3 regions of the Cobetia sp. 2AS genome follow, and region 1 is predicted to be linked to each of the others. Evidence: predicted binding sites of a transcription regulator. Region 1 holds the regulator's gene; each other region holds the start of a gene.
What was found. Region 1 encodes FNR, which switches genes on or off when oxygen is low (the NO sensors DNR and NnrR bind a similar motif). Its sites were predicted from a motif close to TTGATNTANATCAA; they were not measured.
Positions count from the first base shown of each region.

Region 1 (4,730 bases):
GCTGGCAGGCAGGGCCACTCCCCGGCGGCATGTTCGCATTCGGCCTCATTGCCTTGCTCCATCACATGGTGACGAGCCGCTCGCAGCTGACGCTCTACTCGCATCGGCTGGCCGCCACCAGCTTCTGGATGCTGGTGCTGCTGGTGACATGGGGAGGTGCTCCGCTGCTGTTCGCGAGCGCCCTGCCGGCCTGGAGCCAGACGCTGGGCATGGCAATGGGCCTCCTGCTGCTGGCGCCGGGGCTGGCACTCAGCCTCAATGGCCTGATGACACTCAAGGAGGATTGGCACTCATTGCGCCGGGATCCGCTTAACTGCCTGCTGGCGGCAGCTCTGGTCAGCTTCGCCCTGGCGGTACTTGAGTACAGCCTGCTGTCATTGCCGACACTCAACGCCCTGACCTTCAGTGCCACCAACAGTCTATCGCCGGCAGCAAGCCTGGGGGTGGTCGCGACAGTCGCCATCGTGATGGCCTATCACCTGCTGCCCCCGATGCGCTCCCTCGCGCTGCTCAAGACGCACGCCCTGCTGGCCATCATCGGCACCCTGCTGTGCGTTGCCGCCAGCTGGGCGACCACGCTGCTTCAAGGCAGCATGTGGCATGTGCTGGCAGATGACGGCAGGCCGCTATACACCTTGAGCGAGGTGCTGGAAGCGGCCCGCATGCCGATGATGATCTCGCTGGGCGGGCTCGCCTGCTGGGCGCTCGGCATGCTGCTGATGCTCCTCAACGTGACGCGCACCCTGGCTGATCAAAAGAGCGAACGCCAAGCCGCTCACGAGCGCCAGCGCCTGAGCCCCGGCTCGCACAAGGCATCATCAGAGCCTGCCATGCACTCTGCGTCCACCTCTACCACGCCCCCTGCCACATCCTCGGGAGGGCACTACGCATGAGACATGTCCTGCTCGAACGTCACGCCGGCCTGATAACGGCACTATGCCTGCTCACCATGAGCCTCGGCGCCCTTGCCCAGCTGGTGCCGCTCGGGGCTCACCCCAGCCTCGCCAGCGCACCCGAAGACCTCAAACCGCTGAGCGCCCTGGCGCTGGAGGGCCAGCGCATCTACCAACGCGAGGGCTGTCAGCAGTGCCACACACGCATGGTGCGCGATCTACCTGGCGATACGGCGCGCCACGGCGATGCGACGATCGCCCGGGCGCGCTACTACGACCGTCCCTCGCTGTGGGGCGTCGAGCGCTGGGGGACGGATTTGAGCCAGCTGTCTGCGCAGCATGACGATGCCTGGCAGCGCCTGCACCTGCATGACCCGCGCAGTCAGGTGCCGGGCTCAGCGATGCCCGCCTACCCGTGGTTGTTCAAGCGGGCGTTGAGCGGCGAAGGCATCGCGGCACGCATGCGAGCCCTGCAAGGCCTGGGCGTGCCCTACGCGGAAGACGAGATTCTCGCCGCCCCCAATGACGTACGTGGCACTGCCGAAATCACGGCGTTGCTCGCCTACCTGCAGCAGGCCGCCCCCGCGAGCGACATCGCCAGCCGCGACCCATGACAGGACACCGCTCAGGAGACACGACATGAATCTGCTGGAGACAACTGGACTCCCCCTGTTCTGGAATCTCTGGGTGCTGGCCCTCACGCTGGGCAGCCTGGTGCTGTTTGCCATGCTGGCACTGGGCAGTCTTTCGCGCGCTGCAAGCGCTGACAGCGACGAGCGCGAAGGCGATGGCCCCATGCAGGAACATCGCATCAACGGCGTACGTCAGCCTGACACACCAGCGCCACGTGCCTGGGGCATACTGGCACTGGCGACGCTGGCCGCCGCACTGATCCTGCTGCTCGGCGCAGCTGGCTGAGGCAGGTCGTCGCGGTATGGTCACGCGGGGCCAACCAGGCCTAAAGTTCACACACCTTGCAACGCCCATGGGTTGGGCAGGATAATGAATTAATAAAATCTAATATTATGGCGCCACGAAATTGCGCTGCGCCAGCCGATGAGCGCTCAGACTCTGGCCGCTCGAATCAATTCGGCTGAGCAGGGTAGCGGCGGGCGACAAGGCCCCGCCCCACCGTTCGTTGCGCCCGAAAGACCCCTCCCGCTGCCCTGCCCCAGGGGTAGCGGTGACATTCCTCAGGAGAGTCACCATGACGGCCAATGCACAGGCATCACACCGCTTGCGCGCCCATGAAGCCCGCTGCCAGACCTGTTCGCTGAGTTCACTGTGCCTGCCACTGGCACTGAACATGGAAGATATCGACCAGTTTGACGCCATCATCCGCCGTCGCGCGCCACTCAGAAAAGGGGAAGTGCTCTTCACCCAGGGCGATGCCTTCGATTGCGTCTTCACGGTGCGCTCCGGCAGTCTCAAGCAGATCACCAATGAAAACAGCGGCATGGAGCAGCTGACCGGCTTCTACCTGCCCAGCGAGCTGGCCGGACTCGATGCCATCGACAGCAATTGCTATCCCGGCACCGCGGTGGCGCTGGAGACCACCACCGTCTGCGAGATTCCCTTCGACCGCCTCAATGCGCTCTCGGAGCAGATGCCGGAGCTGAGAACCCAGCTGTTCAAGAGCCTGAGCAAGGAGTTGCACGAAGACCGCCGCATGATGATGCTGCTGTCGCGCAAGACAGCCGATGAGCGACTGGCGAGCTTCCTGGTCAACCTGTCACAGCGCTTCCGTCGCCGTGGCTATTCGCCGTACAGCTTCCGCCTCTCGATGGCACGCGCCGATATCGGCAACTATCTGGGGCTGGCCGTCGAAACCATCAGCCGTATCCTGACCCGCTTCCAGACCCAGGGGCTGGTCGACATTCGTGCCCGCGAGGTGCATATCCTGCATCTGGATGGCCTGATCGAACTGGCCGAAGGCGAGTGTCAGGGCGGTCGCTGATGACGCCTGCTGACAGCACATCACGCTGAGCGACACTGCGCTGATCCACCGCCAGGGCGCCATGTCGGCACCACACAAGACAGAAGCCCGCCACGCAATTTGCGTGGCGGGCTTCTTCTTTCTGTCAGGCCAGTCGTCAGTCGTCCTGACAACCCTGACAGTCCTGGCAGCCCAGACAGTCATGACAATAGGCCTTGTCTCGGCCTTCGCTGGCGATCAGCGGTTCTCGAGGCGGTTATAGTCCAGCATGCCCGCTTCGACAGGGCGATCAGCATAGTTGGTGCGCAGCACGCTGTCGGAGAACTCCCAGAAGCGCGGATCAGTCCGGCGCACCCCGATATCGGCCTGCAGGGCGCGATAGTCCTCTTCGGTCTCGAGTGCCGCCACCCGCTCTGCCAGCCCCGTCAGGGTGTCAGGCGTCAGACGCCAGAAGGCATTCGGGTAATCGCCCGCCACGCCACGCAAGACATCGAGAGTGTCTTCCTCAGGACGGCGATTTTTCTCCTCATCGAACAGGCTGGTGATGTTGGCGTGGGCGGAATTGCGCAGCACGCTGTAAAGGCGCGGCGAGTCATCAGTGCCATCCTCCAGCGCGACGATCGTCACCTCCGGCATCAGGCTGGCCGAGACTCCCTGCACCGCAGCGAGGGCCTGCAGCTCATGTCGCACGTGCTCGTCCTCGACATTGCTCAGGCTGCGCTCATGGCCGAGTTCCGGCGCGAGGCGCTCCTGCATGCGCCGCATCAACCCAAGGCGAGCCTGGTTCGGCGATGACAGCTCCTGCGGCGTCCAGACGATGCCACTGGGCGCATCGAACTGCGGCGGCTTCTTGAACAGCAGCTCGACAAGCCCGGGGCTGACATCGCGATACCAGCTGTCATGCACCGCCTGGCGCTCGCCTGCCGGCAACAGCACCAGCAGGTTGTTCTCGCCTTCCATGCGCAGGAAGTCCATGTACAGACGGGTGACCAGCTGATGGCCGAGGTTGCCATAGACATCGAAGCCGGCGACCAGCAGATAGTGGATGCGCTCCAGCATCGGGTAATCGATAATCCAGCCCGTCTTGGGCACGCCACCGACCAGCCCCTTCATCACCGCCGCATTGTCGAAGTGACGATAGATGGTCAGGGCCGCGTTGGGGTTGCGACCCTGGCCGGGGCCCTCGGCCCAGCCGCTGCCGTCCCACAGCACTCGCTCATCCAGGCGCAGATCGCCATCGAGATAGGCCTGGGACATCAGGCGCTGCTTGGCCTTGAGATAGGCGGTCTGTTTGCTCTCGAACTTGACCCAGGAGCTGATCGGCAACGCATTGCTGCTCTGCTCGGCGGGCAGGCTGAGATTCTTCCCTTCCTCGGCCAGGGTGCGTTCCACTTCCGGGTGACTGAACATCTTCGGGTCAGTGAAGCCGACCCAGAAGTGATCATTGATCACATCCACCGCGACCTGCCCGCGACAGACCGGCCCCTTGATGAAGCCCATGATGGTGTTCTGCGACTCATCCAGCATGAAGCGATAGCGTGACTCGGCCGGAATGGCCTCGAAGGTCAGGAAAGGATTCGAGGCCGTCTTGAGGTCGTAATCCGGCAGGTCATCCACCGGGTAATCCGGCGTCAGGAACAGCGCCTGCCAGCGCTTGAAACGAGCATCATCGAGCGCATAGGGCAGATGATTCTTGGCCAGGATCGTCGCGCGCTCCTGCCACAGACGGTAATAGACCCGCGGGCGCCCGGCGTCATCGTGGGGCATGCTCGCGCGTTCATCGGCGGTGTAGGAGGCGTAGGGTGGATCGTAGGGGCGGCGCGTGGAGATGCGCTTGATCGGCTCGCCCGGCGGGGTGCTGGAACGCACCAGCTTGAAGAAGACCGGCCGTCCATCCGCGC
Region 1 is NZ_JARWKQ010000003.1:119,807-124,536, reverse strand. Features, by position in the region: gene QD356_RS10410 (cbb3-type cytochrome c oxidase subunit I) at 1-893, shown strand, start outside; gene QD356_RS10405 (cbb3-type cytochrome c oxidase subunit II) at 890-1,507, shown strand; gene QD356_RS10400 (hypothetical protein) at 1,533-1,811, shown strand; gene fnr (fumarate/nitrate reduction transcriptional regulator Fnr) at 2,101-2,850, shown strand; gene QD356_RS10390 (fatty acid cis/trans isomerase) at 3,067-4,730, opposite strand, start outside.

Region 2 (4,730 bases), 250 kb from region 1:
AATTCGGGCGCATCATCCCGTGGCTGGCACTCAACCGCGGCTCGCTGGATATCTTCGTGCACGCCGGCACCGGCGATGACCTCTTCGATCACACCCAGGGCGTGATGTGGCTGGGCAACTCGCATACGCTGAATCTCGCGGCCTTCGCCAGCGAGTGAGGCCGCGGCAAGCATTGAGCCCGCGGCAAGCATTGAGGCCGCGGCAAGCATTGAGGCCAGGGCAATGGTTGACGCCCACCGCGGGTCTGACACGCTATCATCGCCTGACACCACTGACTCAAGGATGCCCCCATGACGCGACTGCGCCGCCTTTCCCCTCGTGCTGCCCTGCTGGGTGTGATCGCCTCAGGCCTGCTGCTGGCCGGCTGTGATGACAACGAGGTCGGGGATGTCTCGCTGGGCCTGTTCACCACCAAGGACATCAAGATCGAGAGCCTGATCGACCCCAAGGTGCCGGGCGTGACCTGTCACCTGAGCAACATCGAGGCGGACCTCGACTTCTCCGATCCCTCCGACATGAGCATCGCCTGCCGCCAGACTGGCCCGATCACGGCGGAGATGATCGCCGACATCGACACCTCCAAGAGTGGCGAGGAGGTCTATCGCAAGTCCAAGAGCGTGCTGCTCAAGAGCCTCAAGATTCGTCGCATTCTGGATCGCGACTCCCAGAGCCTGCTCTATATCGCCTACAGCACCAAGGAAACCAGTGGCAGCTTCAAGCATGCACTGAGCAGCGTGCCGCTGTGGGGCAGCGACGCCTGGCAGGCACCGGCAGCGCAGTGAGTCGCCTCGGTGCCTGAATCAAGCGCCGACTCATCAAGCTCTGATCCATAAAGCCCTGACTCAACAAGCCCTGACTCATCAAGCGAAAGCTTCACCATCATCCCTTGAAGTTGTGGGCTGTCGCTCCAAGGTCTTGTGCAACGGCTAGCCAGCCGGATTTTCATTCGCATGACGCAAAGGAGTGACACACGATGTCGAGCCCGGAGCACAAGCAGAAGATCTGGAAGCTGATCAAGGATGTGAAGGTCGGCATGTTGGTGACGCAAGGCGATGGCATGCCCCACGCCCGCCCGATGCATCTGGTGCAGGATGACTACGACGGCACCCTGTGGTTCTTCACCCGCGCCAGCGCCGAGAAGGTGTTCGAGGCCAGGAAGGACAGCGAGGTCTGCCTGAGCTTTTCCGATCAGGATGATGGCGTCTACGTGTCGCTGAGCGGTCATGCCAACCTGCACCGCGATCAGGGCCTGATCGACAAGTTCTGGAATCCGTTCGTGGCCGCCTGGTTCCCGGAAGGCAAGGATGACCCCGACGTCACCCTGCTGGAGATCTCGGTGCAATCCGGCGAGCACTGGAAGGCCAAGGAGAGCAAGGCCTATCAGCTCTACGAGGTGGCGCGCGCCAACCTCGACAAGGACCACACCCCGGACATGGGCGAGAACGAGAAATTCGGCACGGTGTAAGCAGAAGCCCGAGCTCGTCAGAGAGAGCTCTTTGCAGTGCCCGCGTGAGAGTCAACGCGCACGGCCATGCCAGACACGACAACGCCAGCCCACGGGCTGGCGTTGTCGTGTCTGGCAGCCTGCCGTTTCCAGCAGGCTTGTCATCGGTGGTGAGGATTCAGGTCAGCGAACGGCTCAGGCCTTCATGTCGAGCACGATGCGCCCCTCGATCTTGCCGTCGATCATGCGTCCGAAGATGTCGTTGATGTCCTCGAGCCTGCCGGTCTGCACGGTGGCAGCGACCTTGCCTTCCGCGGCGAAGTCCAGCGCCTCCTGCAGGTCCTGACGCGTGCCGACGATGGAGCCACGCACCGTGATGCCATTGAGCACGGTGGAGAAGATCGGCAGCGGGAAGTCGCCCGGCGGCAGGCCGTTGAGCACCAGGGTGCCGCCACGGCGCAGCATGTTCTGGGCCTGATCGAAGGCCTTGGGCGATACCGCCGTCACCAGCGCCCCATGCGCGCCGCCGATCTCGCGCTTGATGACGCTCGCCGGGTCTTCCTTCATGGCATTGACGGTCACGGTCGCGCCCAGACGGCGGGCCAGTTCCAGCTTGGCATCATCCACATCCACCGCCGCCACGTTCAGGCCCATGGCACGCGCATACTGCACCGCCATGTGTCCCAGCCCGCCGATGCCCGAGATCACCACCCACTGGCCGGGGCGGGTGTCGGTCATCTTGAGCCCCTTGTAGACCGTGACCCCGGCGCACAGCACCGGCGCGATCTCCACGAAGCCCACGCTGTCCGGCAGGCGGCCGACGTAGCCTGCGTCCGCCAGCGTGAACTGGGCAAAGCCGCCATTCACCGAGTAGCCGGTATTCTGCTGGCTCTCGCACAGCGTCTCCCAGCCGCCCAGGCAATGCTCGCAGTGGCCGCAGGCCGAGTAGAGCCAGGGCACCCCGACACGGTCGCCTTCCTTGACGTGGGTGACGCCCTCGCCCACCGCGGCGATGATGCCGACGCCTTCATGGCCGGGAATGAACGGCGGATTGGGTTTCACCGGCCAGTCGCCATGCGCGGCGTGCAGGTCGGTATGACAGACCCCGGAGGCGGCGACCTCGACCAGAATCTCGCCACGTCCCGGGCGCGGTACCGCGACCTCCTCGATCACCAGCGGTGCACCGAATTCACGTACCACGGCGGCTTTCATGCTGCTATCCATGACGTACTCCTCATCCATTGAAGACTGACGAACATTCAAGAAAGACGGACATTCAAGACAGACGAACCTGCAGAGTTGCGGCGGAGAGTTGCGCCAGAGAGTGTGGGCTTGCGCCTGCATGCGCCAGCGCCCATGCCAGCGTTTTTCCAGCGTTTTTCCAGCGCCCGAGCCTGCGCCAAGCTTGCCTCTCCATTGAAACCAGACGCAGCGCTCCCTGCCCTGCGCCAGATCAAGCAATCGGATCTGGCGCGGGCATCGATGTCATTTTCTCAAGCAAGAATCGCGGGAGGCGTGCAGCGCCACCGGTCGCGGTGACGCTGCCAGCCAGGCCTAGAAGAAGCCGAGCGGATTGATGTCGTAGCTGACCAGCAGGTTCTTGGTCTGCTGGTAGTGCTCCAGTGCCATCTTGTGGGTCTCGCGACCGACACCGGATTTCTTGTAGCCACCGAAGGCGGCATGGGCGGGATACTGGTGGTAGCAGTTGGTCCACACGCGACCGGCCTGGATGCCGCGCCCCATGCGGAAGGCGACGTTCATGTCGCGGCTCCAGACGCCGGCGCCGAGACCGAATTCGGTGTCATTGGCGATGGCCAGTGCCTCGGCCTCGTCACGGAAGGTGGTGACGGCCACCACCGGCCCGAAGATCTCTTCCTGGAAGACACGCATGGAGTTGTTGCCCTTGAGCAGGGTCGGCTGGATGTAATAGCCGTTGGCCAGCTCGTTCTCCAGCTGCTCGCTGCTGCCGCCGGTGAGCACCTCGGCGCCTTCCTCACGGGCGACATCCATGTAGGACATGATCTTGTCGAACTGCTCGCGGGAAGCCTGGGCGCCGACCTGCACGTCGGTGTCCAGCGGGTTGCCGCGCTTGATGGTCTTCACGCGCTCCATCACCCGGGCCATGAAGTCGTCGTAGATGCTTTCCTGGATCAGGGCGCGTGACGGGCAGGTGCACACCTCGCCCTGATTGAAGAACGCCAGCACCAAGCCTTCGGCGGCCTTGTCGATGAACTCGGGTTCGGCATTCATGATGTCGGCGAAGTAGATGTTGGGTGACTTGCCGCCCAGCTCCACCGTGGAGGGGATGATGCTATCGGCCGCGCACTTGAGAATGTGCGAGCCCACGGGAGTGGAGCCGGTGAAGGCGATCTTGGCGATGCGCTTGCTGGTGGCCAGCGCCTGACCGGCCTCGGCCCCGTAGCCGTTGACGATATTGAGCACGCCCGCCGGCAGCAGATCGCCGACCAGCTCCGCGAGCACCAGAATCGAGGCCGGGGTCTGTTCCGCCGGCTTGAGCACCACGCAGTTGCCGGCCGCCAGCGCCGGGCCGAGCTTCCAGGCCGCCATCAGGATCGGGAAGTTCCACGGGATGATCTGCCCGACCACGCCCAGCGGCTCATGGAAGTGATAGGAGACGGTATTGGCGTCGATATCCGCTGCGGTGCCTTCCTGGGAGCGCAGGCAACCGGCGAAGTAACGGAAGTGGTCCGCCGCCAGCGGAATATCGGCGTTCAGCGTCTCGCGCACCGCCTTGCCGTTGTCCCAGGTCTCGGCGACGGCCAGCATCTCGAGGTTCTGCTCGATGCGATCCGCGATCTTGAGCAGGATGTTGGAGCGCTCCTGCACCGAGGTCTTGCCCCAGGCAGCGGCTGCCTTGTGGGCGGCGTCCAGCGCGAGGTCGATATCCACCGCACTCGAACGCGGGATACGGCAGAAGGCCTCGCCCGTCACCGGGCTGACATTGTCGAAGTACTCACCCTTCACCGGCTCGACGAAGCGACCGCCGATATAGTTGCCGTAGATATCCTTGAACGTGACCAGCGCATCGGCGCTGCCCGGGGAGGCGTAGATCATGGCGAACTCCTGTTGGCCGGATTCACGAGTGGCGCTCGTGATCGACGGCCTGTTGTTGTCGTTGCTGCGAAGTCGTTGTCGTTACTGAAAAGTCGTTATCGTTGCTGAGAAGTCGTTGTCGCTGCTGAGAAGTCGTTGTCGTGTCAGCGAAACGCCTGTGTTGGCCCTTCTGCAGTGGCCCCGTTGGCGCTGACCCGCTGCCCGATCCATC
Region 2 is NZ_JARWKQ010000003.1:366,339-371,068, reverse strand. Features, by position in the region: gene QD356_RS11410 (DOPA 4,5-dioxygenase family protein) at 1-158, shown strand, start outside; gene QD356_RS11405 (CreA family protein) at 291-782, shown strand; gene QD356_RS11400 (pyridoxamine 5'-phosphate oxidase family protein) at 974-1,465, shown strand; gene adhP (alcohol dehydrogenase AdhP) at 1,640-2,668, opposite strand; gene QD356_RS11390 (aldehyde dehydrogenase family protein) at 2,999-4,519, opposite strand.
Region 2: the regulator FNR is predicted to act here: its motif matches at 2,888-2,901, upstream of adhP (alcohol dehydrogenase AdhP).

Region 3 (4,730 bases), on a different contig from region 1:
AGTGGCGCCTGAGCTGGCGATTGAGCTGGCGATTGAGCTGGTGGTTGAGCTGATGGCATCGCCGGCAAGCGAAGGGCGGCTGGCGGACGAAGCGTGCTCGGCGGATGACATGCCTGTCTGTACCCCTTGAATTGGTGATTATCTGTATCTTGTGCCCCCTTGAGGGTTCGCGGCAAGCTGAAGGCTCATGTCGTGGTCCCGTCGGTGCATATCCTGCACCTGCCCCGGGCCGACCGCTTGTCATTTCTCTCGCTGGAGTCTGCGTGATGTGGATGCCACTTTGCTTCGTGTTTCTGTTCGCCAGCGGCTTCATCGCCGCACGCTTCGGTACCCTGGACGCTGAACCCTTCACCTTGCTGCTGGTGCGCAGCCTGCTGGTGCTGCCGGTGCTGGGGTTGATTCTGTGGCTGCGCCGCAAGCCGCGTCAGTGGGGGCGGCGCAACGACCGTCTGGCGCAGATGGGCATCGGCATGCTGTTGCATGGCGCCTATCTGGGTGGCGTGTTCGCGGCGGTCAAGGCGGGGCTGCCGGCGGGCCTGACGGCGCTGCTGGTCAGCCTGCATCCCCTGGTGACGGTGGCCTTGTCACTGCCGTTGTTCGGCGTGCGGCTGGGGGCCAAGCAGTGGGCGGGGCTTGGCTGTGGCGCCATCGGCGTCAGCCTGGTGCTGGGGGCAGGGCTTGCCAAGGACGGCGCGGGCACCCTGGAGTGGCCGCTGATCGGGCTCGTCTGGTGTCTGGTGGCGCTGATCGGCGTGTCCAGCTCGACGCTGTGGCAGAAGCGGGTCTCCGGGCGCATGGGGCTGGTCGAGGGGCTGATGTTCCAGTATCTCGGTGCGGGCGCGGTGTTCGTCGTCGCCGCGACCAGTGTCGGCAGCTTTGCCTTTGACCCCACGCCGCGTCTGCTGCTGACCATGGCCTGGCTGGTGATCGCCATCTCGGTCGGCGCCATCTGGCTGCTGATGCTGATGCTGGAGCGTGGCGAGGCCCACCAGGTTGCGCGCACCTTCTTCCTGGTACCGCCGTGTGCCGCGCTGATGGCATGGTGGCTGTTCGATGAACAGTGGACCGCGCTGATGGTGGCGGGCGCGGCACTGGTGGTGCTGGGGCTGGTGCTGGACCGCCCGCGTCCGGGCAAGGTGAGCAAGGCGCCGGTCGACGAGGCCACGCCGCCTTCGCCCTCAACTCTCTCAGCCTCATCGACTGCAACAACTTCCAATGCTTCGGCAACGACGAACAGTGGGCAAGCCGCCCCGCGCTGAGGCGTGCCGAGCGCACAACTCACAACGCACAACGCACAACGCACCAAGTACAAAGCACAACGCCCCGCCGGCCCGAGATGGGCTGGCGGGGCGTTGTCGTCTCTGGCCAGTCAGATGCGCTTGATCAGCAACGCTAGCCAGGAAGTGGCTGATCAGAAGCGATAGCTGATCCCGGCCATGGTCACGATGGGGTCGATCTCGACCTTGTCGTTGACGCTGCCCGCCACGGTGACATCGGAATCGATATCCAGATACCAGGCGGCGACGTTGGCCGCCCAGTGCTCGTTGATCACCAGATCGACGCCGATCTGTGCGGCCGCGCCCCAGCTGTCATCCATCTCGAGCTTGGTGCCATCGTCGAGGGTTTCATCGGAGAAGTGGGTGTAGTTGACGCCTGCACCGATGTACGGCTGGATGCGCGATTCACGTCCGCCAAGCGGGTAGTACTGCAGTGTCAGGGTCGGCGGCAGGTGATCGACGGAACCGGCTTTCTGGCCATTGAGCGAGATGTCGTGGTCGAAATCCTGCGCCGCCAGCAGTTCGATACCGAAGGTGTCGGTGAAGCGATAGCCGAGAGTGAAGGCAAAGGCGCTGTCATCATCGACATCCACATCGGCACCGATGGCATCGATGCGACCGTTGTCACTCTTCGGCGAGACCTTGGCGACACCCGCTCGCGTCCAGAACTGCCCGGCGCCGTAGTTGAGAGAGCTGAGAGAGCTGAGAGAGTTGAGAGAGCTGTGAGAGCCGCCATTCAGCGAGTCGGCGGCCATGGCCGGTGCGGCGCCGAGAGTCGCGAGGCTGGTGAGGCCTGCCAGTGCCAGAAGCTGCCACGGGCGTGCTGCAGAGCGCGGGCTACGCGAAGTCAGGTGCGCGGGGAGGGAGGCTGAGCGAGTGACGACGTCGGACATGATGGCTCCTGAAGGATGGCGGGAAACAATGCCCTCATTCTAGGTAGCCGAATTTCGAGAAATTTGATCTGGGGCAAGAGTTTACGGGCGTTCTTGCTCGGTCAGGGACGTGGTTGATCCAGGTCAATTTCTGCGCCACGTCGCTCAAGATCCGCCGTGTAGCCGTTGGCTGCCCACAACGAAAACGCCGCAGACCCGAAGGTCTGCGGCGTTTGTGTGTGATGCCCATCTGGCGCCTGGACGGCTCGGCGTTGCCGAGCTCCATCGCTGGCGTTTTCATGACGCGGCATCACACGGCTTGCCAGGTACTCGCTGGAGGCATGTTCACGCCTCGCGCAAGGACTTAGAAGCGGTAGGTGACACCGGCACCGACAGTGACCGGGTCCAGCTCGGTGTCGTTCACGTCCTGACCGGCGATCTTGGTATCGGCCTTGACGTCGGCGTAACGAGCGAAGCCGTTGACGGCCCAGGCTTCGGTGATCTTGAGGTCCACACCCAGCTCGGCAGCGGCGCCGTAGCTGTCGTCGATGTCCATGCTCTGGCCACCGGCAGACTCACCGGAGAAGTGGGTGTAGTTCAGGCCGACACCAGCGTACGGCTGGACGCGGGCTTCAGTACCGCCCAGCGGGTAGTACTGCAGCATCAGGTTGATCGGCATCTGATCGAAACCACCGGCGCTGTTTTCCCAGTCAGTGCTGAATTCTTCAGTGGACTGCAGGGCGATGGCCAGGTTGTCGTGGAACATGTAGCCCACGGAACCGGCGAAGCCAGACTCATCCTTGGCGATCAGACCGTTGCCGTTGTTGCTCTTGCCGTCGACCTTGGCAACGCCACCGCGCAGGAAGATGTCACCCTTGCCATAGGCCATGGCGGATTGTGCGCCCATTGCCATGGTGCCGGCGATAACAGTAGCGGTCAGGATCTTGATAGCTTTCATGTGTAGTTCTCCTTGAAGCTTGGCTTCGTGAGCTGCCTGTCAGCAGTGCCTCGCTACCCTACGGCTTGGGCCGTGTGCTCTGCGTGGCTGCGTCGATCAGGGGACGCTGCGAACTATAAAAAACAGCGTTCTGTTTAGCAAGCATTTTTTTAGAACGTTGTTTGAAAACTTATTAGGCGTCCTGTTAGCGGATGTTACCGATTATTTCAGGGAAGTTTAATGTCTCACGAGTGAGACTTGTGCTGACGCATTCGAGCGACATCCTCATTCATCCTCGCGCAAGGTGACCAAGACCTTGGTCGCATGCCGTGCGCGAGGTTAGTGCTCACTACGCCAAAGTCGTCACCGGGCTCTGCAGGCTCAGCGACGCTTGCGTGCGGCGCGTGCTTCCAGCTCTTTCAGCCACTGACTGACCTCGGCGCTCTGCGCATCCGCATCGCGATAGACGGCAAGAAATTGTCGCCATTCATCGTGCTGCCAGCCCTTCAGGCGGCGCCACAGCACGTAGAGATCGCGCAGACACTCGTGGCGGCGCAGCACGAAGCGGCGCGTCTTCTCGAGGTCGATGATGACGGCGTCCATCTGCCAGGTGCTGTCCGGCGACTCACTCGGCGGGCGACTCAGGAAGAGGTGCTTGGGGAACAGGCAGCCATGCATCAGGCCAGCCTGATGAATCTCGCGAACGAGGCGGGCGCTGGCGGTGATGACCTGAGAGCGCATGCCCGCGTCGAGCTCTGACCAGCGTTCATGCCAGTGGTCCAGGTCATCGCGCCCGGCGAGATCGAAGGTGATCAGGATGGCGCGCCATTCCCGGCCTGCGCGCCGCTCGCCGTACCAGCCGGCGTCCACTGCCGGTATTCCCAGCGCGTGATAGTGGCGGATGGCACGCCATTCGCGAGAGAAGGTCGGTTCGCCCAGCGGGCGCGCCAGGCTGCGGCCCAGGTGGTTGGTCTGGCGCTTGAGATAGAGGCGATGGCTATTGCCGTCTTCATCCTCGAGCGTCAGCAGCGAAACCGTCGAGACGCCGCCGCGTTCACGATTCGGCGCGTCGACGTCGTGGGCTGCCACTTGCCACAGGGCATCGAAGCTATTGAGGTCGTGCTGCTCCAGCAGGCGGGCGAGGCCGGCTTCGCAGTAATCGCCGTGGCCGCGCGGCGCCGTGGCGCTGGGGCTGGTGGTGGCGGTGTGACCAGCAGAGGGATGAATGGGGGAGCGATGCGTCATGTCAGGTAGGAATCACGGTCTCGGGTGATAGGCGGTAAGCGTTCACTGGCAATCCTTGTCGGTGAGCGCTGCGATGACTGGCCATGATAGTTAGCCTGCTGGGGAAGTGACAGGCCTGCGGCACAAAACTCTCGTTCCCAGCGCGTCAATGGCGCGGGGCCGTGATGGCTTGCTGCGCGGCGCCTGGCGGCGCTTGGGTGCGCCAGTCGGTCGCAGCGTGGTGCAACGTCGCAGTGTGGTCGATGGTCGCAGCGCGCGCAGGGGTGCGCAGAGTCAGCGTTGAGATGGCGCCAGGCCAGCGAGCCCCATCGCTCCAGCATCCATGCGGCTTGCAGCGGAGTTGTCCAGTGACAACAGGCACTTGGCGGAGGTGGCGGGTGCGACATTCGCCCGGTGAGT
Region 3 is NZ_JARWKQ010000001.1:616,263-620,992, forward strand. Features, by position in the region: gene QD356_RS02645 (PLP-dependent aminotransferase family protein) at 1-111, opposite strand, end outside; gene QD356_RS02650 (DMT family transporter) at 267-1,259, shown strand; gene QD356_RS02655 (OmpW family outer membrane protein) at 1,412-2,032, opposite strand; gene QD356_RS02660 (OmpW family outer membrane protein) at 2,514-3,107, opposite strand; gene QD356_RS02665 (lipopolysaccharide kinase InaA family protein) at 3,468-4,331, opposite strand.
Region 3: the regulator FNR is predicted to act here: its motif matches at 2,284-2,297, upstream of QD356_RS02655 (OmpW family outer membrane protein).